One region of the Leclercia sp. W6 genome, then DNA from elsewhere that is predicted to be linked to it. Evidence: predicted binding sites of a transcription regulator. Region 1 holds the regulator's gene; each other region holds the start of a gene.
The links. Region 1 encodes CRP, which controls carbon source genes, mostly activating them, when cyclic AMP is high. Its sites were predicted from a motif close to ATGTGANNNNNNTCACAT; they were not measured.
Positions count from the first base shown of each region.

Region 1 (7,925 bases):
CGTATCAACCAGATGCCATGATGCGGACGCTGGCGCCACGCCACCGACGAAATGGTGTGCATGGTGTTCAAATGCCCCAGGGTGCGCTGCAGATGTTGTTCCAGCGTGCTCATGGGGCCTTGCGTCAGGGTCTCTGGCGCTTCCAGAATATTGCTGTCCCCACTCTCACCCGGCTCGTCATACTCCAGACGCTGCTGACAGCGCTGGAGGGCGATTTCACACGACTGCAAATAACGCTGCGCCAGGTCTGGCGTCAGCATCGTATGCTCCCGCGCCAGGGTCGTCATTGCGTTGATATGCTCCACGATAAACTGGCTGTGCGTCACCCAGAGTTTCATATCCGCCAGATATGCCGAATTGAAGCCTGGCTCCTGCATCGCCTGGTTGAGGGAGTTGAACAGCGCATTGTGCGCCTGATTGACCTTCATGCGCTGCCAGGCCAGCGGCGTGGGTTGCGGATCGTCGCTGAGGATCAGGCGGATGGCTTCCTGATCGGCCTCCAGCGCGTCGTGAGCGTTCTGCCGCAGCAATCCGCTCTGCCACTGCGGCCACAGCCAGACCATGCCGCCAAAGGCAATCAGGCAGCCAATCAGCGTATCGGCCAACCGGGCGATAATAAACTGCTCACCGTTGAGCGTAATCAGTTGCAGGCTGTACACCGCGGTCAGCGTAAAGCCCACGGTCGCCCAGCCGTAGCTCTTGCGAATGATCAGGTAGCTTACCAGCGTCACCAGCAGCATCCCCGCCAGGGTATAGCCTTCCGGGACGTGTAAGTGCAGGGTGATCCCCGCAATAATCAGCCCCGCCATCGTGCCGCCCGCCCGGTGGAGGATGCGCACCCGCGTGGCGCTGTAGCCGTTTTGCGTCACCAGCAGCACGGTCATTAAGATCCAGTAAGGCTTAGGCAGGTGCAGCGCCATCCCCATCAGGCTGGCGATACTCAGCATCACGCTGATACGGGCCGCATTGCGCAGGGCGGCAGACTTCAGCGACAGATAGCTTCTCAGGGCGGGGATCAGCGGCAGGCGTTTCTGCTTGTCTGCCATCAGGTCGCGGGGGTAGAGCGGGCGCTGAGTGCGGAGCACACGGGCAATACGGCTGAAGTGCCAGGCGCAGAACTGGCCCACCGGGTTATCCGGATGCTGGCGGGCGATTTTCTCCAGCGCGCCGAGCTGCTTGTCCATAGTGAAACGGGTGGGGTAGCGATGATAGAGAATGTCGTCAGCCAACACCCGTAGCCGGGCGGCGACGGTCTGTGCGTTCCAGCGGATCACCGCTTCGGCGTGACTGCGCTCCACCAGCTTTTGCACCTCCTGCGGATGATGCAGGCTGACGGAGATATGCTCCTGCAGATCCAGCCCCACCTGGAAGGTACGCAGCAGACGTTTGTATTCATGATTCCTGTTTGCCGCCAGCATATGCAGCTGCTGGTAGCACTGACTAATCAGGTCCACCACCTTCTGCTGGCGTGCCAGCAGCGGCGGCAGTGATTTTTCCGGGTCGGTATGCTGGGTCAGCAGGGTGTATTTCGCTTCGCAGTAATCGGCCAGCTGGCGGTAGAGCACGCTCAGGGATTCACGCAGCGGCTGCTCCCGCCACAGCCAGAACCAGAACCAGTTAAACAGACCGTACCAGAGTGTCCCCAGGGCGTAGATCAGCAGCGGCGCCCAGATCGGCATATTTCCCGCCAGACTGAGGGTAAAGATGGCCGCAATCAGCGAGGCGGGCAGCAGGCGGGCGTGCAGAGCGCTGATCTCCGCCGTGACCCCTAACGTCATCGCCAGGGCAGTCAGAATGAGGGGCAGCGGAATATCGCGCGCCAGCAGCAATTGCACGGCAAGACTACAGCCGGCAAACAAGCAGCCGCCAATCATCAGGCGTTTAAAAAAGCGTTTATGGGGCGTGTCGAGACCCGCAATGTTGCAGCAGGCGGGAACGAGAGAAAACAGAAGGCCGTATTGCAGGTAACCGAGAACTAAACCCACAGCCACAGGGAGACACAGCACCAGGGTTTGCCGCAGTGCGTAGTTAACTTCCGGGTGGTAAATGAGCCTGCGCCACATGGGTGAGAGAGACAAAAACGGCGTGTCATCGTGCGATGCCACGCCGTCTGAGCGGAATTAACGTGTTCCGTAAACCACGATGGTTTTACCGTGGGCGGAAATCAGATTCTGATCTTCCAGCATTTTCAAAATACGGCCCACTGTCTCACGGGAGCAACCGACGATCTGACCAATTTCCTGACGGGTAATTTTAATTTGCATACCGTCCGGGTGGGTCATGGCGTCTGGCTGTTTCGCCAGGTTCAGCAGCGTCTGAGCGATACGGCCCGTTACGTCCAGGAAGGCGAGGTTGCCCACTTTCTCGGAAGTAACCTGCAGACGGCGAGCCATCTGCGAAGAGAGGCGCATCAGGATATCCGGGTTAACCTGGATCAGCTGGCGGAACTTTTTATAAGAGATCTCAGCCACTTCACACGCGGTTTTCGCACGGACCCAGGCGCTACGCTCCTGACCTTCTTCAAACAGGCCCAGTTCACCGATAAAGTCTCCCTGATTCAGGTAAGAGAGGATCATCTCTTTGCCTTCTTCATCTTTGATCAGCACTGCCACTGAGCCTTTGACGATGTAATACAACGTTTCCGCTTTTTCACCCTGGTGAATCAGCGTGCTCTTCGATGGGTACTTATGAATGTGGCAATGAGACAAGAACCATTCGAGAGTCGGGTCTGTTTGCGGTTTGCCAAGCACCATGCGCTGTTATCCTCTGTTATAAGCTGGCTCCAGAGTCTGGCTCTGTACCTGTACTCTGGGGTTGCAATCGTATTCTTTCCCCTGCCTGGGGTCTGGCTGTCACACTGATTAGCAGCCTGTAATGTGTGATGTCCTCTGCATACATGTGCAACGTCAATGTATTACTGTAGCATCTCGACTGTTTTAGCATAGCTTTTGCCGCGTGTCTCCTGGTGTCTCGCTTCAGCTTGATGCAGGTCGACTTCCGTTGCCAGAATTGTTACTGGCGCGTAATCTGACAAGAAAAATGCAATCCTGGAGTGAGTTAAAATGCAAGCACGTGTGAAATGGGTTGAAGGTTTAACGTTTCTCGGTGAGTCCGCGTCGGGGCACCAGATTCTGATGGATGGCAACTCCGGTGATAAAGCACCCAGCCCGATGGAAGTGGTTCTGATGGCGGCGGGAGGATGCAGCGCTATCGACGTGGTATCGATTCTGCAAAAAGGGCGTCACGATGTGACCGACTGCGAAGTGAAACTGACCTCAGAGCGTCGGGATGAAGCGCCGCGTCTCTTCACCCATATCAACCTGCATTTCGTGGTGACCGGCAAAGCGCTGAAAGATGCTGCGGTATCCCGCGCGGTGGATCTCTCTGCGGAGAAGTACTGCTCCGTGGCGCTGATGCTGGAGAAAGCGGTCAATATTACCCATTCGTATGAAGTGATCGAGGCGTAAGTCCTGGATCAAACGCCGGGCGGCACTTCGTTTGCCCGGCCTACAGAACCTTGTAGGCCCGGTAAGCGTAGCGCCACCGGGCAACACGCCTCAATCGATCTTCTTCCCTTCCATTAACCGCTGCACCAGCGGCGTCATGATTAACTCCATCGCCAGCCCCATCTTCCCGCCCGGCACCACCAGCGTATTGATGTGTGAAATAAACGAACCCTGCAGCATCGCCAGCAGCCAGGGGTAATCGATATTGTCCAGATTGCGGAAATGGATCACCACAAAGCTCTCATCCAGCGACGGGATGCCTTTAGCGGCAAAGGGGTTAGAGGTGTCCACGGTCGGGACGCGCTGGAAGTTAATATGGGTGCGGGAAAACTGCGGCGTCAGGAAGTTGATGTAATCCTCCATGGAGCGAACCACCGAATCCATCACCGCCTCGCGGGAATGGCCGCGCTCGCTGGTATCCCGCGTCAGCTTCTGGATCCACTCCAGGTTTACAATGGGTACGACGCCCACCAGCAGATCGACATGGCGCGCCACGTCATGGTGCGGCGTAACGACCCCGCCGTGCAGACCTTCATAAAACAGCACATCCGTGGGTTCTGGCAGCGGCTGCCAGGGAGTGAAAGTGCCCGGAACCTGGTTCCAGGGTACCGCCTCGTCATAGGTATGCAGGTATTTGCGCGACTGGCCAGTGCCGCTTCGACCGTACTCTGCAAAGGTCTGCTCCAGCAGGCCAAAGTCGTTAGCATCGGGGCCAAAGTAGCTGATATGTTTGCCTAAATCACGGGCCTTGCGGATGGCCATATCCATCTCAGGGCGGGTGTAGCGGTGAAAGCTGTCGCCTTCCACTTCCGCGGCACGCAGATGCAGTTGCGAGAAGATCTTACGAAAGGCGAGGCTGGTGGTGGTGGTACCCGCACCACTCGATCCTGTGACGGCGATAACCGGATGTCTGGCGGACATAGCAACTCCCTGAGTGGAAAGATGTCGCGGTTAACCGCGAAATTGATTGCGAGGCATGATGTTGACGGTTTCGTGCAGCTCGGACCATACGACCAGCACCTCACCGCTTTGCAGCTGGCGCCTGACGTCAGCGACCTTCTGCTCAAGCGAACGTTCCTCTTCACCATAATCGGTGCCTTCGCGTAACACAAAACTTTCAATCAGATTATCCAGCGTTTCGGGAGCCAGATCTTGCCAGGGAATAATCATGTTTATTTTTCCAGATAGGGGGTCAGCCAGTCCGGGATACGTGTCTCCAGCCACATCTGTGGTCGGCGCAGCGTTCCGCTGATAAAGCCCACGTGTCCGCCATGTTCGGTCAGCTGATACTGTACGTTTGCCGGTAAATGTTCCGGCGCCGGAATCGAATGATGATCCATAAACGGATCGTCTTTCGCATGAATGATCAGCGTAGGCCGGGTGATTTGATTCAGCAATGGCATGGCGCTGCACTGACGATAGTAGTCAATCGCATCGGCAAAACCGTGAATTTTCGCGGTGATCAGATCGTCAAATTCACGAATGCGCCGCATGCGCTTGAGCTGCTCGAGGTTTATCGGCAGCGAGCCCGGATAGGCCTTCAGTTTACGTGAGGCGTTGCCTTTCAGCAGGTTAAGCAGGTAGCGCTGATACACGCGCGAAAAGCCCTTATCCATATGATAGCTGCACTGTTCCAGCATAAACGGGGCAGAGACGATGACGGCGGCATCCAGCGGGATCGTGTCCCCCTCTTTCGCCAGCAGGCAGGCGAGCATGTTTCCCCCCAGCGAATAGCCCACCGCAGCGGTGGGGGCCGGGCCGTGAGTCTCCGCCAGCCAGCGCAGGAACCAGGTGCCATCTTCTGTTTCGCCGGAGTGATAGATGCGTTTCTGGCGATTGGGTTCGCCGCTACAGCCTCTGAAATGCATCACCACGCCCAGCCAGCCGCGCGCTTTTGCCGCCTGAATCAGGCCGTGAGCATAGGGGCTGTGCAGGCTGCCCTCCAGACCATGAAAGACCACCAGCCGGGGTTTGTGCTGTGCCTTAGAGGGATCTTCACTCCATGCCAGATCCACAAAGTCATCATCCGGCAGGTCGAGTCGCTGCCAGACGGGAGTAAAAAGCACTTTACGGCGGATGAGACGCGGCAGCATGGTTTGCAGATGGCGGTTCGACAGGCCCCGCATAGGGACAAAGGTCGCGCTCTCGTCGGGCGTAAAGTTAAATTCAGATGGGATTGTCTGCGTCATAACGGTGTGATGTTAATTCTTCTCAATCGTTCACTATACCTTCCGAATCGGCTCCTGTTTATAAAAAGCCACGCGATTGCGCGAACGCCTCTCCTCACAGCGCCCTTTTTTGGCCCGTAGCCTGTTGTTTAACAACGTCAAATGATCCCGATCACAATTAATTGCCTTCTTTATTACTCTCAGGCTAACGATTCTGTTCCAGGCTTAATTGATGCCTTTATCACCAGGGTGCAGACTTAACTCAACGTTAAGCAAATCTAAAGATGTGCTGAATCAGGAGGTTAACAATGTTATCAGGGCAAACGCCAGCCCGGAACTGGAATACGCGTCGCACTGAAAAAGCGCGCCGCCTGGCTTCCGTCCCGGTGCAGGGCAAGGTACTGCCAACAGGCGACCTCGTCGCTATGCTGGAAAAACTGATCGCCCCAGGCGACAAAGTCGTACTGGAAGGCAATAACCAGAAGCAGGCGGATTTCCTTTCCCGCTCGCTGGCCGAGGTGAACCCTCAGGTCGTTCACGATCTGCATATGATTATGCCGAGCGTGGGCCGCAGCGAACACCTGGATATCTTTGAAAAAGGCATCGCCCGCAAGCTCGACTTCTCCTTCTCCGGTACCCAGAGCCTGCGTATTTCGCAGCTGCTGGAGGATGGCCAGCTGGAGATCGGTGCGATCCATACCTACATCGAACTCTACTCCCGCCTCTATGTCGATCTGTCGCCGAACGTGGCGCTGATTGCCGGGTTTAAAGCGGACCGTAAAGGTAACCTCTATACCGGTGCCAGCACCGAGGACACCCCGGCGCTGGTAGAAGCTGCTGCCTTCCACGACGGCATCGTCATCGCCCAGGTGAACGAACTGGTGGACGACGAGTGTGACCTGCCGCGCGTGGATATCCCCGGCTCCTGGATTGATTTCGTGGTCGTCGCCGACAAGCCGTTCTTCATTGAACCGCTCTTCACCCGCGACCCGCGCCTGATCAAACAGGAACATATCCTGATGGCGATGATGGCCATCAAGGGCATTTATGCGGAACACCAGGTGCAGTCCCTGAACCACGGGATTGGCTTCAACACCGCGGCGATTGAGCTGCTGCTGCCTACCTACGGCGAACAGCTCGGACTCAAAGGCAAAATCTGTAAACACTGGACCCTGAACCCGCATCCGACGCTGATCCCGGCGATTGAGAGCGGCTGGGTGGAGAGCGTGCACTGCTTCGGCGGTGAGCTGGGGATGGAAGAGTACATTCGTGCCCGTCCGGATATCTTCTTTACCGGTGCCGATGGCTCCATGCGCTCTAACCGCGCCTTCTGTCAGCTGGCAGGCCAGTACGCGGTCGATATGTTTATCGGCTCAACCCTGCAGGTGGATGGTTACGCCAACTCCTCTACCGTGACCCGCGGCCGTCTTTCCGGCTTCGGCGGCGCGCCTAACATGGGCCATGACCCGCACGGTCGTCGTCATGCCACCCCGGCCTGGCTGAACATGATCACCGAGCCCGACCCGATGCAGCGCGGTAAGAAACTGGTCGTGCAGATGGTCGAAACCTTCCAGGCGGGCGTGAAGCCGACCTTCGTCGAAAAACTCGATGCGGTTGATGTGGCGAAAGCCTCCGGTATGCCGCTGGCACCGGTCATGATCTACGGCGATGACGTCACCCACGTGCTGACGGAAGAGGGGATTGCTTACCTCTACCGGGCGAAAGATCTGGAAGAGCGTCGCGCCATGGTCGCTGCGGTCGCAGGTATCACCGATATCGGCCTGGGTGTGGACGCTAAACGCGTCGCCGAGCTGCGCCAGAGCGGCAAAGTGCTCTACCCGGAAGATATGGGCATTCGCCGCACCGACGCCACCCGCTCGCTGCTGGCGGCGGGCAGCGTCTCTGACCTGGTTGAATGGTCCGGCGGTCTCTACAACCCACCTGCGAAATTCCGGAGCTGGTAATGAAACTTCTGCCCCGGATCCAGGTTGAAGGCGGTGCCGAATGGCTGGCGCGAACCGCCACGCAGTGTCTGATTGACGAAGCGCGACTTAGCCCGAAACCCGGTCTGGTGGACAGTCGGGGGAACGGCGCGCACCACGATCTCTCGCTCGCGCTGATGGAGCGCTCGGCGCACAGCCTGACCCCTACGTTTCAGGCGCTGGCGCTGCAAAGCTGGCAGCGTCCGGCCGATATCGCGCTACGGCAGACCGTGGGTCGGCTGGGGCGCGAAGGCGAGCAGCAGATGATG
Region 1 covers NZ_CP031104.1:4,081,751-4,089,675, forward strand. The annotation lists gene DVA43_RS19905 (YccS/YhfK family putative transporter) at 1-2,063, opposite strand, end outside; gene crp (cAMP-activated global transcriptional regulator CRP) at 2,121-2,753, opposite strand; gene DVA43_RS19915 (OsmC family protein) at 3,063-3,467, shown strand; gene DVA43_RS19920 (phosphoribulokinase) at 3,558-4,427, opposite strand; gene DVA43_RS19925 (YheU family protein) at 4,458-4,676, opposite strand; gene DVA43_RS19930 (hydrolase) at 4,679-5,695, opposite strand; gene mdcA (malonate decarboxylase subunit alpha) at 5,983-7,638, shown strand; gene DVA43_RS19940 (triphosphoribosyl-dephospho-CoA synthase) at 7,638-7,925, shown strand, end outside.

Region 2 (7,925 bases), 2.3 Mb from region 1:
ACGCCAGCAGGCGCAGAAGCTGGGGATCCGCAAGCTGGAGGGGAATGAAAAAGGCGGCATGATTGAGTTTGCCGAGAAGAACCACGTCGATCCGATGTGGCTGATCGGCCTGCTGCAAAAACAGCCCCAGCACTTCCGGCTCGATGGACCGACGCGCCTGAAATTCACCCAGGATCTGGCGGAGCGCAAAACCCGCATGGACTGGGTACGTAACTTTATGCGTCAGCTTGAAGAGAATGCCGTAGCCTGACCCTGTGCCGGGCTGCCATCGGGTCGCCCGGCATGATTTTCCCTGCGCAATTTACAACTCTTTGCAATCCCCATGGACTTCCCGACACACTCATTCGCCATAATTATCAATTAACGTTCAGATAATAATAATCTTTATTGCTATGGATTCTGGTGATGATAAAAACGTCGCGTTTTACCCGTTGGATATCGGTGGTTGCGCTCCTCGCGACCGTAGCGCTTGCCCTGCCCGCCCGGGCGAATACCTGGCCCCGGCCCCCGGCGGGTAGTCGGCTGGTGGGCGAAAATCGTTTTCATGTGGTGGAAAACGATGGTGGTTCGCTGGAGGCCATTGCCAAAAATTATAACGTCGGTTTTCTGGCGCTGCTGCAGGCTAACCCGGGCGTCGATCCCTACGTCCCCCGTGCAGGCAGTGTCCTGACCATCCCGCTTCAGACCCTCCTCCCCGATGCCCCGCGGGAAGGGATTGTGATCAACCTGGCTGAACTGCGGCTCTACTATTATCCGCCGGGTAAAAACGAGGTCACGGTTTACCCCATCGGTATTGGTCAGCTGGGGGGCGATACCCTGACGCCAACCATGGTCACCACGGTGTCGGACAAACGCGCCAATCCAACCTGGACCCCAACCGCCAACATCCGCGCCCGCTATAAAGCCCAGGGTATCGATCTGCCAGCGGTGGTCCCCGCCGGACCGGATAACCCGATGGGTCATCACGCCATTCGCCTGGCGGCCTACGGTGGGGTCTATCTGCTGCACGGCACCAACGCCGATTTTGGTATCGGCATGCGCGTCAGCTCCGGCTGTATTCGCCTGCGGGATAATGACATCGAGACGTTGTTCCGCGTGGTCCAGCCCGGTACCAAAGTGAATATCATGAACACGCCGATTAAAGTGTCAGAAGAGCCTGGCGGTGTGCGCCTGGTGGAGGTTCATCAGCCGCTGTCAAAAGCGCTGAATGACGATCCCCAGACCCTGCCGATTGTCCTGAATGCTGCGCAGCAGGGCTTTAAAGCCAGCGCTGACGAGGTCGTTATGGAGCGCGCCATGGAAGCGCGTTCGGGTATGCCGGTAGATGTGACTCCTCACCCCACTACCCAGGCGCTGTAGCCTTAACAGATAAAAAAAACGCTCTGCACAGGCAGAGCGTTTTTTTTCGCAGTGGCATTAATGAGGGTTAAGCCATGCTTATTTGTAGATCACTGCGGTACCGTGCAGGGTATTCGGGCCGGTTACGGAAGTGATACGGAAAGATTTCGCCCCCATTTCATCCGCTTTTTGCGCTAACTGGCTTTCAAGAGAGCTCAGGTTAGTCCCGGCGTTCGCAGAGATGGTGCCTACCTTTTGTTGATCGGCAGGGGTAGACTGAACTTCAACCGCAGCGAAGCTGGCAAATGAGAGTGAGCTGAGTACTGCAGCGGCGATGATTGTTTTTACGTTTTTCATGATTAGGACCTTTTGCAAGTGAACAGGATGTCGTAAGCATTAACTTAACGATCGATAACAAAATGATAGATGTGATCTACATCACACGTCAATTTATTTTTATAACGATCATTAAAATAATTTTAAAAGCGTTTAAATTCATATTGATATGATGAATAAATTTTTATTCATGCGGCGCTGGCTGCGGAAAGGGATTATTTTTATAATGGTCGTTCAACAATCCAACAGAGGTACAACGGCTCATGACAACCGATGACACGCGTTGCGAAAAGAAAAGCCGTGGCCGACCAAAAGTGTTCGACAGGGAAGCGGCGCTGGACAAGGCCATGACGCTGTTCTGGCAGCATGGGTATGAAGCCACATCACTGGCTGACCTGGTTGCCGCAACGGGGGCGAAAGCGCCTACGCTGTATGCAGAATTTACCAATAAAGAGGGGCTGTTCCGGGCGGTGCTGGATCGCTATATCAGCCGTTTTGCCGCCCGCCATGAAGCGCAGCTGTTTTGCGAGGAGAAGCCCGTTGAACGGGCGCTGGAAGACTATTTCACCGCGGTGGCGACCTGCTTTACCAGCAAAGATACCCCTGCGGGCTGTTTTATGATTAACACGTCGGCCACGCTTGCAGCCTCTTCTGAAGAGATTGCCCATACGGTTAAATCTCGCCATGCCATGCAGGAAGAGACGCTGTGCCAGTTTTTACAGCAGCGTCAGCAGCGCGGTGAGATCCCGGCGCAGTGCGATCCGAAGAAACTTGCCCAATATCTGAGCTGCATTTTGCAGGGTATGTCCATCAGTGCCCGCGAAGGGGCCAGCCTGGAAAAACTGCTGACTGTCACCCAGATAACCCTGCGGTTATGGCCTGAACTGCTGAAAGTCTGATTTTCAGGGCGGTCTGCCGCCCTGCTCCTCCTTTTCTCACCGCATCTTCCGCTATACTTCATAGAAAGATAGTTACAAGCTATCACCACGGCTTCACCGCTTGCTATGCTTAACCTGTGATTATTGATGTGCTAATGATTAGGTGCATTAGTTATGACGAAGACGTTCTGGCTATTCACATTCAGAAGGAGAATATAATGATTTTGCTATTACCTTTTTTTAAGGTGCTAATAGTCATTACATTGTTATTCGGTCTCTGGGTTTTATGTGGTGGGTCAGTTTTATTTGCTTTTCTTTCCGTACTGATAACGGGATTTATGTTACTGCGCCAGTATAATGAATTCGACCTTTAACCCCTGTCACCCAGCAGCATCTCCAGGAAAGACCTTACTTCTGGCGCACATCGCGCCGCTGTTAAGGTCTTTTTTATGCGCAAAAAAAGCTCCCCAGCCTGAGCGAATGGGGAGCTAAATGCAGAGAACAGATTTTTTTATGCTTTGTTATTCAGTATCAGCTGGCCGTCGCCATTAAGGGGGATCTGCGTGCCGGGATCTTTATCCATACGGATCTTGCCCTGCTGATCGCCAATTTTGTAGGTCACATCGTAACCGAGCATTTTTTCTGACTTGTCGTAGACCGTCTTACAGCGCTGCTCGGTGGTGGTGTAAGTATCACGCGCCTGCAGGGCACCCTGCGCCTGATTCCCCGCGTAACCGCCACCCAGGGCGCCTACGACCGTCGCGACATCTTTACCGCGTCCGCCGCCAAACTGATGACCAATCACCCCCCCGGCCACCGCACCCAGTACAGAACCGGCAATACGGTTTTCATCCTGTACAGGACGGCGATGCGTTACGGTCACATTCCGGCACTCCTGACGCGGTGTTTTCACCGTCTCTTTAATAGGCGTAGCCGAAACCACCTGCGCATACTGCGGGCCACGATCAAAAACATTAAGACTGGCAACTGCCGCCACACCTAATGCGGCGACCACGCCAATCCCTATACCTGCCACCATGGATTTATTCATGTGACGTTCTCCTTTGTATTGCTATTAGTAACAATTCTGCAACTAAAGGTGTGTGCAGGCAAATCAGAGAAAGGATTAAAAATGTGGGAACAAGCGCAAAATGAGCCGGTTTAGGAGGACTCTTAGACTTTGTGAGGGCGATTTGCAGAACGATATGCTGAAAAAGCCCCTTCGCGGGAGCGAAGGGGCAAAGGCGTTAGTGCAGCTTCAGTCGTGGACGGATCACGCGGTTGATGCTGCCTACCAGCATCATCAGCCCGGTTTTGAAATAGCCGTGCAGCGCAATCTGGTGCATACGGTACAGCGAGATGTAGACGAAGCGGGCAATACGGCCTTCTACCATCATCGAACCGCGCATCAGGTTACCCATCAGGCTACCGACGGTGGAGAAGTTCGAGAGCGACACCAGAGAACCGTGATCTTTATAGACATAGTTCTTCAGCGGCTTGCCCTTCGCCTGCGCCAGGATATTGTGCAGCGCCAGGCTGGCCATCTGGTGTGCGGCCTGGGCGCGCGGTGGCACGAACCCACCTTCCGGACGGGCGCAGGAGGCGCAGTCGCCGATAGCAAAGATATCCGGGTCGCGGGTGGTTTGCAGCGTCGGCTCAACCACCAGCTGGTTAATGCGGTTGGTCTCCAGCCCGCCGATCTCTTTCATGAAATCAGGCGCCTTGATGCCTGCCGCCCAGACCATCAGATCGGCTTTAATGTGTTCGCCATCTTTGGTGTTCAGGCCCTGTTCATCGGCACTGGTGACCATCGTCTGGGTCAGAACACGCACGCCCAGTTTGGTCAGCTCGTTGTGCGCCGCGCCGGAGATACGCGGCGGCAGTGCAGGCAGAATACGTTCGCCCGCTTCCACCAGCGTCACGTTCAGCGCGTCGTTGGTTAAGCCTTTGTAGCCATAGCTGTGCAGCTGTTTCACCGCGTTGTGCAGCTCCGCAGAGAGCTCAACGCCCGTCGCGCCACCGCCGACGATAGCGATATTCACCTTGCCGCTTGCGCCGAGGTTATTGGAATACTTCAGGAACAGGTTCAGCATCTCCTGATGGAAACGACGCGCCTGATGCGGGTTATCCAGGAAGATGCAGTGCTCTTTCACGCCCGGCGTGTTGAAGTCGTTGGAGGTGCTGCCCAGTGCCATCACCAGGGTGTCGTACGCCAGCTTACGCTCCGGTACCAGCAGTTCGCCCTTCTCGTCACGCAGCTCCGCCAGGGTAATGGTTTTGCTTTCACGGTTGATATCGACCACTGAACCCAACTGGAACTGGAACCCATGGTTGCGCGCATGCGCCAGATAGCTCAGCGCGTCAACGCCCTCATCCAGAGAACCGGTGGCAACTTCGTGCAGCAGCGGTTTCCACAGGTGGCTGTGGTTGCGATCGACCAGCGTCACTTTGGCTTTTTTGCCGCCTCCGAGCTTCTTGCCCAGCTGCGTAGCCAGCTCCAGCCCGCCTGCGCCGCCGCCCACAATCACTATCTTTTTCAATGGTGTAGTCAACGTGACCCCCTAAATTATTAACCAATTGTTAACTAAAAGTTATGAAAATAACCTTTAATTAACAACAGGTTACAGCACTGAAACCATCCCACGACCATGAGAATAACATGTTCGGTGCATTGGTCATACCAAAATTGATGTGCATCAAGTTTTGCCGCTTAAAATTCACCCAAGCTTAGCAAAAAGAAAGCCCGGCTCACGTAGGTGGCCGGGCCTGGTTGAAAAAATGAGCCTTATCCTAAGGTCTTGAACGCTTTGATCCGCTGCAGATGAGGGGCAATGTTTTTGAACTTGTGGGTCTGCTCTTCATCCCAGACAATTTCGTAGTAGTGATGCAGCAGCTCCGCTGCCCGTGGGCTGTTGAGCGCCTCATCGTTGCGGGAGAGGATCACCAGGCAGCGATCGCGATTTTTCTCGCGGAAATTGCTCACGCACTTGGTGGCGATATCAACATACTCTTCCGGCCTGTCGATTTTGCCTTCCATGTTCTCGTTCGGGAACAGGTTAGGATTGAACACCACCTGGCGAATATCACATAAGAACCCAATGCGCTCCGCCCAGTAACCCCCAAGGCCAACGCCACAAATCAACGGACGGTCATCAACGTTCAGTTGCAGCATTTTGTCCACCTCTTTCAGCAGATGCTGCATATCATGTTTCGGATGGCGCGTACTGTAGCTAATCAGCCGCACATCCGGATCGATAAACTGCAGTTGCAGGACCTTCTCGTGATTCCCGGGACTGTTCGAATCAAAACCGTGCAAATAGATGATCATCGTATCCTCGTCACACTACGCTTGTCAGGAGGGATCATTGCCCCGCTTTATGCGCTTCCCAGCGCTCATGAAGCGCTTCAAGTTGCGCATTGACGGTTTTCCAGCGTGCTGAATCCCGCAGTTCCTGACGGCTAAAAGAACCTTTATAATACAATTGTGTAACACGTTCAGCCTTGATCGGCGACAGGTTATCTAACACGCTCACTGCGCCTTTACGATTATTGCAGACCAGGATCATATCGCAACCTGCATCCAGCGATGCCTGACCGCGTTCCGCGTAGCTGCCCATGATCGCCGCCCCTTCCATCGACAGATCGTCGGAAAAAATCACGCCGCTAAAACCGAGTTCCTGACGCAGGACGGTTTTTAGCCAGTGCGGCGAGCCGCTGGCCGGACGCGGATCGACGTCGGCATAGATCACGTGCGCGGGCATGATGGCATCAAGCTTGTTGTCGCTGATAAGCGATTTGAAAATCGACATATCTCTGGCGCGGATCTCCGCCTGTGGCCGTGGGTCACGCGGGGTCTCTTTGTGGGAATCCGCCGTCACGGCGCCATGACCCGGGAAGTGTTTCCCCGTGGTTTTCATCCCGGCCTCGTGCATGCCGTCGATAAAGCGTGTCGCCATCTGCAGCGCCTTCTGCGGTTCGTCATGGTATGCACGCTCACCGATGGCGGCGCTGATATGGCCGACATCCAGCACCGGGGCAAAGCTGATATCAATATCCATGGCGATCATCTCGCTTGCCATCAGCCAGCCCGCCTCCTGGGCCAGCTTGCCGCCCTCTTCCAGCCCGAGCAGCGCGGCAAACGACTGGGCAGCGGGCAGACGGGTAAAACCGTCGCGGAATCGCTGCACGCGGCCCCCCTCCTGATCCACCGCCACCACCAGCCGGTGACGGGAGGCCTCCCGGATCTGGCGAACCAGCTCGCGCAGCTGCGCCGGATCGTGATAATTACGCGTAAACAGGATCAAGCCACCTACCAGCGGGTGCGCCAGAATTTCGCGCTCCTCCGCATCCAGCTCATAACCTTCCACATCCAACATGACCGGACCCACACGAACCTCTCTTATTCTGTTGTTTCTAACTGGCGCCAGATCTCATCGGCCAGCGTCATAAATTGTTTATCTTGTGATTGCTGCCAGCGTAGCTCAAACCAGCCTGCCATCAGCATCAGTACCCAGGGGCGCCAGCGCTTCACCTGACGTTGCAAGGCCGTCAGGTCAAGCTGAGCAGCATGGGCGTAAGCGGCGAGCAGCTGCTGACGCTCTGCGTCACTCTCCGTCCAGACGCTCGCCAGCTCCAGCGCCACATCTCCGTCACCTGCGTACTCCCAGTCCAGCAGCCGGATGCCGGCGTCCGTATGCACGATATTACCGGCATGAACATCCATGTGCAGCGGCGCCAGTCGCAGCGGGCGTGGCTCCCCCCGTTTTTGCAGGCGTTTGTGCCATCGCAGCCATAACGGCGTGCGTCGGGAGGGCGAGGCCTGGAGCCAGTACTGCTCCAGCAGCGGCATCAGGATAATACGCCAGCCAAACACGGGCTGTTGATGGAGATGATACAGCATCCCGGCCAGCGCGGGTGCGGCGGGCAACATGGTTTTGACCTCCCCCGCCAGATAGTCCACCGCTATCCAGCCCGGACTGTAAAAGTGCGGCTGAGGAGCAATGTCGGCGGGAAGATGGCGCAGGGCGTGGTACTGACGGCGAAAATGAGCAGGCGTTGCCAGGGCGTCATGACGCTGGCGTAGCACCAGACGACGCTCAGCATGCTCAATAATGCAGCTCGCGCCGCTCAACCCGGCATGGGATGGCGGCGCGACGATGCGAAACTGCGGAAAATAGCGCGACAGCAGCGTGTCGCGCGGCAGGTTACTGTTGCTGAACTGCACCTTTACCCGACCAGATAATTTCACCTGTCTGAACCAGCATCAGCTGCATTTGCAGCGCCGGGGAATTGACGTTGCCGGTTGCGCTGGAGTAAAGCACATACTGCGCGCCCACGTTACGGGCAATGCCGATGGCTTTACTGCGTGAGCCC
Region 2 covers NZ_CP031104.1:1,823,745-1,831,669, forward strand. The annotation lists gene mfd (transcription-repair coupling factor) at 1-250, shown strand, start outside; gene DVA43_RS08980 (L,D-transpeptidase family protein) at 406-1,359, shown strand; gene bhsA (multiple stress resistance protein BhsA) at 1,438-1,695, opposite strand; gene DVA43_RS08990 (TetR/AcrR family transcriptional regulator) at 1,938-2,573, shown strand; gene DVA43_RS08995 (glycine zipper 2TM domain-containing protein) at 3,064-3,603, opposite strand; gene DVA43_RS09000 (NAD(P)/FAD-dependent oxidoreductase) at 3,800-5,104, opposite strand; gene ycfP (alpha/beta hydrolase YcfP) at 5,338-5,880, opposite strand; gene nagZ (beta-N-acetylhexosaminidase) at 5,915-6,940, opposite strand; gene thiK (thiamine kinase) at 6,952-7,776, opposite strand; gene lpoB (penicillin-binding protein activator LpoB) at 7,757-7,925, opposite strand, start outside.
Region 2: the regulator CRP is predicted to act here: its motif matches at 1,765-1,782, upstream of bhsA (multiple stress resistance protein BhsA).

Region 3 (7,925 bases), 550 kb from region 1:
AGAGAAGCGTAGACGGGCTGTACATCGCTATCCATTTCAAATATCTCTTTGGGTTTTACATCCTGTAAATATTGCTTTTTAAGCGTGTCGGTAAGCGTATCTATATCCTGTTTATTGGAATGGTACAGCGAGGCGATATGGGATGTCTGCGCCGGTGGGGCTTTGCTGCCGGGCAGAACTAATGGAATATGCAGTCTGTTGATCTGTTCAACTTTGTCCGGTTCCGGGCTGCTACAGCCGGTGATAAAAACCATACTAAATACCAGTATGAGCGGGGATATCTTTCTCATTATCTGACCTGTATTACTGAAAAACAGCGTTAATTATCCAGCGTGGGTAGCCAGATTACAGATTAATGTTGTTTATTTTTAAACGAGCAGGTTGAATAGAGATGTCGCGCTATGCTTAATCCCAACCATAATAATTCAGAGGCAATGTCATGGATAATGAACTGCTGGAGGCGGGATACCGGGCCTATACCGGTGAGAAAATTGACGTCTACTTCAATACCGGCATCTGCCAACATGCGGGAAACTGCGTGCGCGGAAGCGCTAAGCTCTTCAACCTTAAACGTAAACCGTGGATCATCCCTGACGAAGTGGATGTCGATACGGTCGTGCGTGTGATCGATACCTGCCCCAGCGGCGCACTTAAATACCGCCACAAATAAGCGAGAAACCATGGACATTCAGGAAGGCCATAACAAGTTTTACGTGAACGATGCCGAAGGCAATCAGGTTGCGGAGATCGTCTTTGTCCCCACCGGCGAGCATCTCAGCATTATTGAGCATACCGATGTCGATCCCAGCCTGAAAGGGCAGGGCGTGGGCAAACAGCTGGTGGCAAGGGTGGTGGAAAAGATGCGTGCCGAAAACCGTAAAATTATTCCCCTCTGCCCGTTTGCGAAACACGAATTTGATAACACCCGCGAGTATGACGATATCCGCGCCTGACGCGGCACAGCACGCTGTCGTAAAACAGCGTGCTGTCTTTTAGTCAGGCAATAAACATCACCGACACGCATAACACCCCGACGATCAGCGTCAGCACATTGCCGATGGAGCGGTAAGGCTTCAGGGCAGGGATCAGGAAGGTCGACAGGGTCGGCATGATAAACAGGATCATGGCGATAAGCGGCCCGCTGATGGCGTAGATCATCGAAATGGCATTAGGGTTAATGCAACACACCGCAAAGGTGATCAGGGAGACCCCCATCACCGATACCGCCCGATTAAAGGCCCGGCTTTTCTTTACGCCAACCTGGTTTAACCCTGATTTCACCATCGCTGTAGCCCCCTCAATCACGCCAAAATAGGTGCCGAGAAACGACTTCGACATCGCGATGATGGCGACAACAATCCCGGAGATCCCAAGCCATGAAGGGGAGGAGGGCATCATCGAGAGCGCCGAGAGGATGGTGACCCCTTCCTCTTTCGCGGCGATGATGTAAGAGGGTGGGATCGACATCAGGCAACTGAAGACGAAGAAGAGCACGCTCAGGCAGATAACCAGGTAGGCCACCTTCATGATGCGGGTACATTTGCCCATCGCGGCCTCGCCATATTTTTCCTGCCGATCGACGGCAAAGGTTGAAATAATCGGGGTATGGCTGAAGGCGAACACCATCACCGGAATGGAGATCCACACCTGGTGCAGAGTATGCTTATCAACGCTCATCTGGCTGGTGAGCAGCGCGGGCTGCCAGCTGTGGGTGAGATAGAGCGACACCAGCAGGAAGTAAGCGATCAGCGGGAAGACCAGAAAACCCATCACCCGAATAGTGGCATGCCGTCCCATCAGGAAGATCAGATTTAGCGCCAGCACTACGCCAAGGCTGACCAGCACCCGCACGGTGGTGTCCACCGTCATATGCTTCGCCAGCTGTTCGGTGAGCGAGTTAGTGATTGCCACGGCATAGATCTGCACCACCACAAAAAAGGCGACAAAGTAGAGCGTGGTGATCAGATTGCCGATCTTTTTCCCGTAGTAGTAGGTCACCGCACCGGTGATCCCTTCGCTACCTTTGGTTTTTGCAGAGAGGATGAACTGGCATAACGCTTTGTGGGGCCAGTAGGTGAATGGATATGCCACAAGGGCGGTGATGAACAGGACGACAGCGCCCGCAGATCCCAGTTGGATGGGCAGAAACAGGGTTCCTGCGCCCACGGCTGTGCCGTACAGGGCAAAGCTCCATAGGGTCTCTTCTTTAGACCAGATTTTCGACATGAGAGAAACGTATCAACTATAAAACCAACAAAAAGGAGACTATTTTACCATAATCAACAGTTGGTCTGGCGGTTGGAACGGTTTTAAGCGGGCCGGAAAGCATTTCCGGCCGGGGGAGTTAAGAGGTGGCAGCCTGCCGCTGCTGGCGTCGCTTAATCATGCGATCGCGCAGGGTATCGTACGCCCAGTTATAAACCATGGTGTACGGCAGGAAGAAAATAAAGAAGCCAATCTCTAAGGTGAAGGCCTGAAGCAGGCTCACGCCCAGCACCAGCGACACAATCCCGACGCCGATAAAGATGAACCCCACCTCAAAGCCCAGTGCGTGCAGTGCGCGGACTTTCGCGGTGCGGGGCACCTTATGTCGCGGCCACAGCCTGTCGAACAGGTAATTGAAGATGATGTTCCAGATCATTGCCGTGGTGGCGAGGAGAACAGTTAATCCGCCCATCTCCAGTATCGGGCGCTGCATCAGCCACGCGGTGGTCGGGGCCAGGATCGCCGTGGCTATACCCTCAAAGCAGACGGCATGGAAAATGCGTTCCGGCAGTTTTCTGCGCTGAACATCGTTGTGCTGCATAACTTATTACCTCAAAAACAAGCCTGGATGGGTAAATCATGCAGCTATTTTTATCGTTAAAACTGATATATAAAAGTGAGATTCCATCGATAAAGTAGATACTTCATGCGCTACTCACCCGAAGCGTTAACCGCATTTGTCGAGACGGTTGCCGCGGGCTCTTTTTCCGCTGCCGCCCGCCGCCTGCGGAAAAGCCAGTCCACCATCAGCACCGCCATTGCCCACCTGGAAGATGACCTGGGTTTTGCCCTGTTCGACCGCAGCGCCCGCCAGCCGGTACTCACCGCCCAGGGCAAGCAGGTGCTGGGCTATGTGCAGTCGATTCTGGCGGCCAGCGCGCGGCTGGATGAACTGGCGGTATCCCTCAGCGAAGAGACCGAAGCGCGGCTCACCTTTGTCCTCTCCGATACCCTGCATCCGGACGTGCTGGAGGAGATGCTGTTTCGTTTTGATGAGCGTTTTCCCCACACCGAATTTGAGTGTCTGATTGGTGAAGAGGAAGATGTCATCGATCTGCTGCAAAAGGAGCGGGCGCAGATTGGCCTCACCGAGGCGCGGGAGAGCTATCCCACCGACATTGCCGCCGTTCGCCTGCCGATGCAGAGCCATATGGCAATTTATACGTCAGCCAGCCATCCGCTGGCCGCGCAGGCGCGAACGGAGCACGATGAACTGCACAGCTGGCGGGAGCTGCGCCTGAATACCTATCTGGAGCGCGAACCGGTGCTGGCGCAGGGGCCAGTCTGGTCGGCGCCCAACTACCTGATGTTGCTCAGCATGGCGGTTCAGGGCTTCGGCTGGTGCGCGCTGCCCTGTGCGCTGGTGGAGGAGTTTGCCCCGGCGAAAGCGCTGGTGCAGCTCAATGTGCCGGGCTGGCCGCGCTCGGTGGCGATCGATCTGGTCTGGAATAAACGCTCCCCGCCGGGGACGGCAGGCAACTGGCTGCGCCATTATTTACAGCAAAAAGCGGATCCGCGGTGATCTCTGCCCCCCGTCAGTGGCGACATTAAAACGAACTACACTTAGCGGAGTGCAATGACTGACTGAGAAGAGACCATGACTGCTAAAGAGACAATCACGCCCCGGACGCTGATGCTCTCCGCCAGAGACTGGGTGCCGAATAATCCCCATTTGCCGGTGCTGCTCTATAAAGGGGTGATAACGGATGGCGATCGCGCAAGCCAGTTTGAACAACGATTTGCCGACAACGGTTGGCCGCCGCAGTGGCGCGATGGGGTTTTTGATTATCACCACTACCACTCTAATGGACATGAAGTCTTAGGTATTGCCCGGGGAGCGGCGCGCCTCATCGTTGGCGGACCAAGGGGCGAAGAGATCGAAGTAACAGCGGGAGACGCACTGTTATTGCCTGCCGGAACCGGGCACTGCCGGCTATCTGCAACCGACGATTTTCTGGTGGTGGGAGCCTATCCACCGGGTACGGATGTCGATCTCTGCAAGCAGGCGGCAACGCCGGCAATGCTGGCGCGGATCGTGGCGTTGCCGTTTCCTGAGCAGGATCCGGTAAATGGAAACTCGCCCGCCTTAACCCAGTACTGGAGATCTTGACCCGCTTTGCCCTGCGCCCGCGCAGGGTAAGTTTCCCGGTATCGGCAGAACATTCATTTCTCCCGCCCTCCAGAATCCTTTGTGATAAAACTCACTTTTTTTAAACAATTACATCATTAGTTGATAACAATCCTCTACTATGAGCGGTGTCATTTTGCGCAGAGGTAGAGATGAAAGACGTCGTGATAGTCGGTGCATTGCGTACCGCAATCGGCTGTTTCCAGGGAGCGCTCTCACGCCACTCGGCGGTTGAGTTAGGCAGCGTGGTGGTTCGCGCGCTGGTGGAGCGAAGCGGCATTGAGGCACACGAGATCGACGAAGTGATCCTCGGTCAGGTGCTGACCGCAGGCGCCGGGCAAAACCCTGCCCGTCAGGCCGCGCTGAAGGGCGGATTACCCAATACCGTCTCTGCCATTACCATCAACGACGTATGTGGCTCCGGTTTGAAGGCGCTGCATCTGGCGACCCAGGCGATACAGTGCGGCGAAGCCGATGTGGTGATCGCCGGCGGCCAGGAGAACATGAGTCGTGCCCCGCACGTGCTCACCGACAGCCGTACCGGCGCCCAGCTGGGTAATAGTCAGCTTATCGACAGCCTGGTGCATGACGGGCTGTGGGATGCCTTCAACGATTACCATATGGGCGTCACGGCGGAGAACCTGGCGCGCGAATATGGCATCTCCCGTGAGCTGCAGGACGCCTATGCCCTCAGCTCCCAGCATAAGGCCCGGGCGGCCATCGACGCGGGCCGTTTTCGCGACGAGATCGTCCCGGTTGTCGCCCGGAAGCAGGGTGGGGAGAGCCTGCTGGTGGATACTGATGAACAGCCGCGCACCGATGCCAGCGCAGAGGGGCTGGCGCAGCTGAACCCAGCCTTTGAACTCACCGGTTCGGTCACCGCCGGGAATGCCTCTTCGATTAACGACGGGGCCGCCGCAGTGATGATGATGAGCGAGAGCAAAGCCGAAGCGCTGAATCTGCCGGTGCTGGCGCGCATCAAAGCCTTTGCCAGCGTGGGTGTCGATCCCGCCTTAATGGGCATCGCCCCGGTTCACGCCACGCGCCGCTGCCTTGAACGGGCAGGTTGGCAGCTGGCGGATGTGGATTTGATCGAAGTGAACGAAGCCTTTGCTGCCCAGGCGCTGTCGGTGGGTAAAATGCTGGAGTGGGACGAACGCCGGGTGAATGTCAACGGTGGAGCGATCGCCCTGGGTCACCCCATTGGCGCATCGGGTTGCCGTATCCTGGTCTCACTGGTGCATGAGATGGTGAAACGCGATGCGCGTAAAGGGCTGGCTACGCTCTGCATCGGCGGCGGGCAGGGCGTGGCATTGGCTATAGAAAGATAATTCGCGTTGATATATATCAACCCAAATAAGCCTCCGACCCCGGAGGCTTATTTGTTTGTGAGCACCGTCATATTTTACCCTCCTGTAAGTAAAATCTTAAGCACCCGCAAAATATTTAACGTATTCGCTGAATCTGTAATAACGATTTAGTGTGATCGTGATCCGTTAAATTCCGCTTAAAAGGCCTGTTTTGTTGATATTGCTCACGGCTGGGCTTGCCGAAAAAAATGAAACAAATAATTACGATCGCGATCACTAAAATTACGTTTATTAAAAAATAAAATGCAATTCCATAAAAACGAAACATCATTTTAAACGAGGGTTTTTCCATGTTTAAGAAATCTCTGGTCCTTGCTTCACTTATTGGCGCTTCTTTCGCAGCTCAGGCTGTCACCGTGGATCTGCGTCACGAATATATCGATAGCGGCTCGAACGCAGACCGTGTTTCGGTTTCGCACCGTTTCGAAAATGGCTTTGGTTTCTCTGTAGAAGCAAAATGGAAATCTGGCGGCGATAAAGCTGACCAGCCATTTGCGGACGTAGTGGGTAACGGCCACGAAGATCAGATTAGCTGGCGCTGGAAAGCGAACCAGAACATTGCGTTAACACCAGGCTTTACGCTCGAAAGTAAAGACAGCTTGGTAATGACTCCAACTTACTGATAGTGTTTTATGTTCAGATAATGCCCGATGACCTTGTCATGCAGCTCCACCGATTTTGAGAACGACAGTGACTTCCGTCCCAGCCTTGCCAGATGTTGTCTCAGATTCAGGTTATGTCGCTCAATGCGCTGAGTGTAACGCTTGCTGATAACGTGCAGCTTTCCCTTCAGGCGTGATTCGTACAGCGGCCAGCCATCCGTCATCCATACCACGACCTCAAAGGCCGACAGCAGGCTCAGAAGACGCTCCAGTGTGGCCAGAGTGCGTTCACCGAAGACGTGCGCCACAACCGTCCTCCGTATCCTGTCATACGCGTAAAACAGCCAGCGCTGACGTGATTTAGCACCGACGTAGCCCCACTGTTCGTCCATTTCAGCGCAGACAATCACATCACTGCCCGGTTGTATGCGCGAGGTTACCGACTGCGGCCTGAGTTTTTTAAGTGACGTAAAACCGTGTTGAGGCCAATGCCCATAATGCGTGCACTGGCGCGACATCCGACGCCATTCATGGCCATATCAATGATTTTCTGGTGCGTACCGGGCTGAGAGGCGGTGTAAGTGAACTGTAGTTGCCATGTTTTACGGCAATGAGAGCAGAGATAGCGCTGATGTCCGGCAGTGCTTTTGCCGTTACGCACCACGCCTTCAGTAGCGGAGCAGGAGGGACATCTGATGGAAATGGAAGCCACGCAAGCACCTTAAAATCACCATCATACACTAAATCAGTAAGTTGGCAGCATTACCCCGAGAATAGACGGAATATAATAAGCGGTACGGAAGAAGCCGATGCCGCGCAGTTTAAAGTTCAGAACAAACGCAATACCCAGCGCAAAGGCCAGCTTCAACGGGATAGTTAAAAATACGTAGGCAAAGGTCACGCCCATGGATTTCCAGAAGAGGGTATCTTCCGTAAACATGTAGCGATAGTTTTCTACGCCGTTAAATACGGGCGGGCTCATCAAATCGTACTCAGTAAAACTGAGGAAGAAAGATGAAACAAAGGGGAAAGCGGTGAAGAGTATCAACCCAATTATGTAGGGTGATATCCAGGCCAGCCCCAGCATCTTGTTTTCATTCATACATACCTACCTGGTAATTAATGGTTTAAAACGGAATCTGCCCGGCTCTGCCCGCTTAACAGCAAGCGAACAGCGGAATGCGTCTGGTGCGAAATTTCACTGCGGTATCTCCTTCTACCTGTTTGTGAGTGCCGGTAATGCCGGGCGCATCCTGCCCGGTTAAGCAATTTTTTAAATCTTATGAACCACCGTTTTCAATTTGTAAAACGACGTTTTAATTTATTTTATTGTGATTTAAATCCACGTCATTCGATAAATAGTGGAAATGTGATCAAGGTCGAAACAGCGTTTCAATAAGGTGAGATGGGTGGCATTTTTATCGGTATGCGCGAAAAAATGAGGGAAGAGGGCCAGCTAAACGGGGACTTTGCTCACATATTCTGGGAATTATTGATAGCAGATACAAACTACTAATATTTGTAGCAAAACTGTAACATGAGAAGTAAGGTAGCGAGGAT
Region 3 covers NZ_CP031104.1:4,631,204-4,639,128, forward strand. The annotation lists gene DVA43_RS22855 (hypothetical protein) at 1-254, opposite strand, end outside; gene yjdI (4Fe-4S mono-cluster protein YjdI) at 440-670, shown strand; gene DVA43_RS22865 (GNAT family N-acetyltransferase) at 681-953, shown strand; gene DVA43_RS22870 (amino acid permease) at 997-2,226, opposite strand; gene DVA43_RS22875 (multidrug/biocide efflux PACE transporter) at 2,345-2,806, opposite strand; gene DVA43_RS22880 (LysR family transcriptional regulator) at 2,912-3,787, shown strand; gene DVA43_RS22885 (cupin domain-containing protein) at 3,863-4,375, shown strand; gene DVA43_RS22890 (acetyl-CoA C-acetyltransferase) at 4,546-5,724, shown strand; partial or broken gene DVA43_RS22900 (oligogalacturonate-specific porin KdgM family protein) at 6,054-6,362, shown strand; one part of gene DVA43_RS22905 (IS1 family transposase) at 6,380-6,828, opposite strand; one part of gene DVA43_RS22905 (IS1 family transposase) at 6,828-7,077, opposite strand; partial or broken gene DVA43_RS22910 (carbohydrate ABC transporter permease) at 7,132-7,467, opposite strand.
Region 3: the regulator CRP is predicted to act here: its motif matches at 4,455-4,472, upstream of DVA43_RS22890 (acetyl-CoA C-acetyltransferase).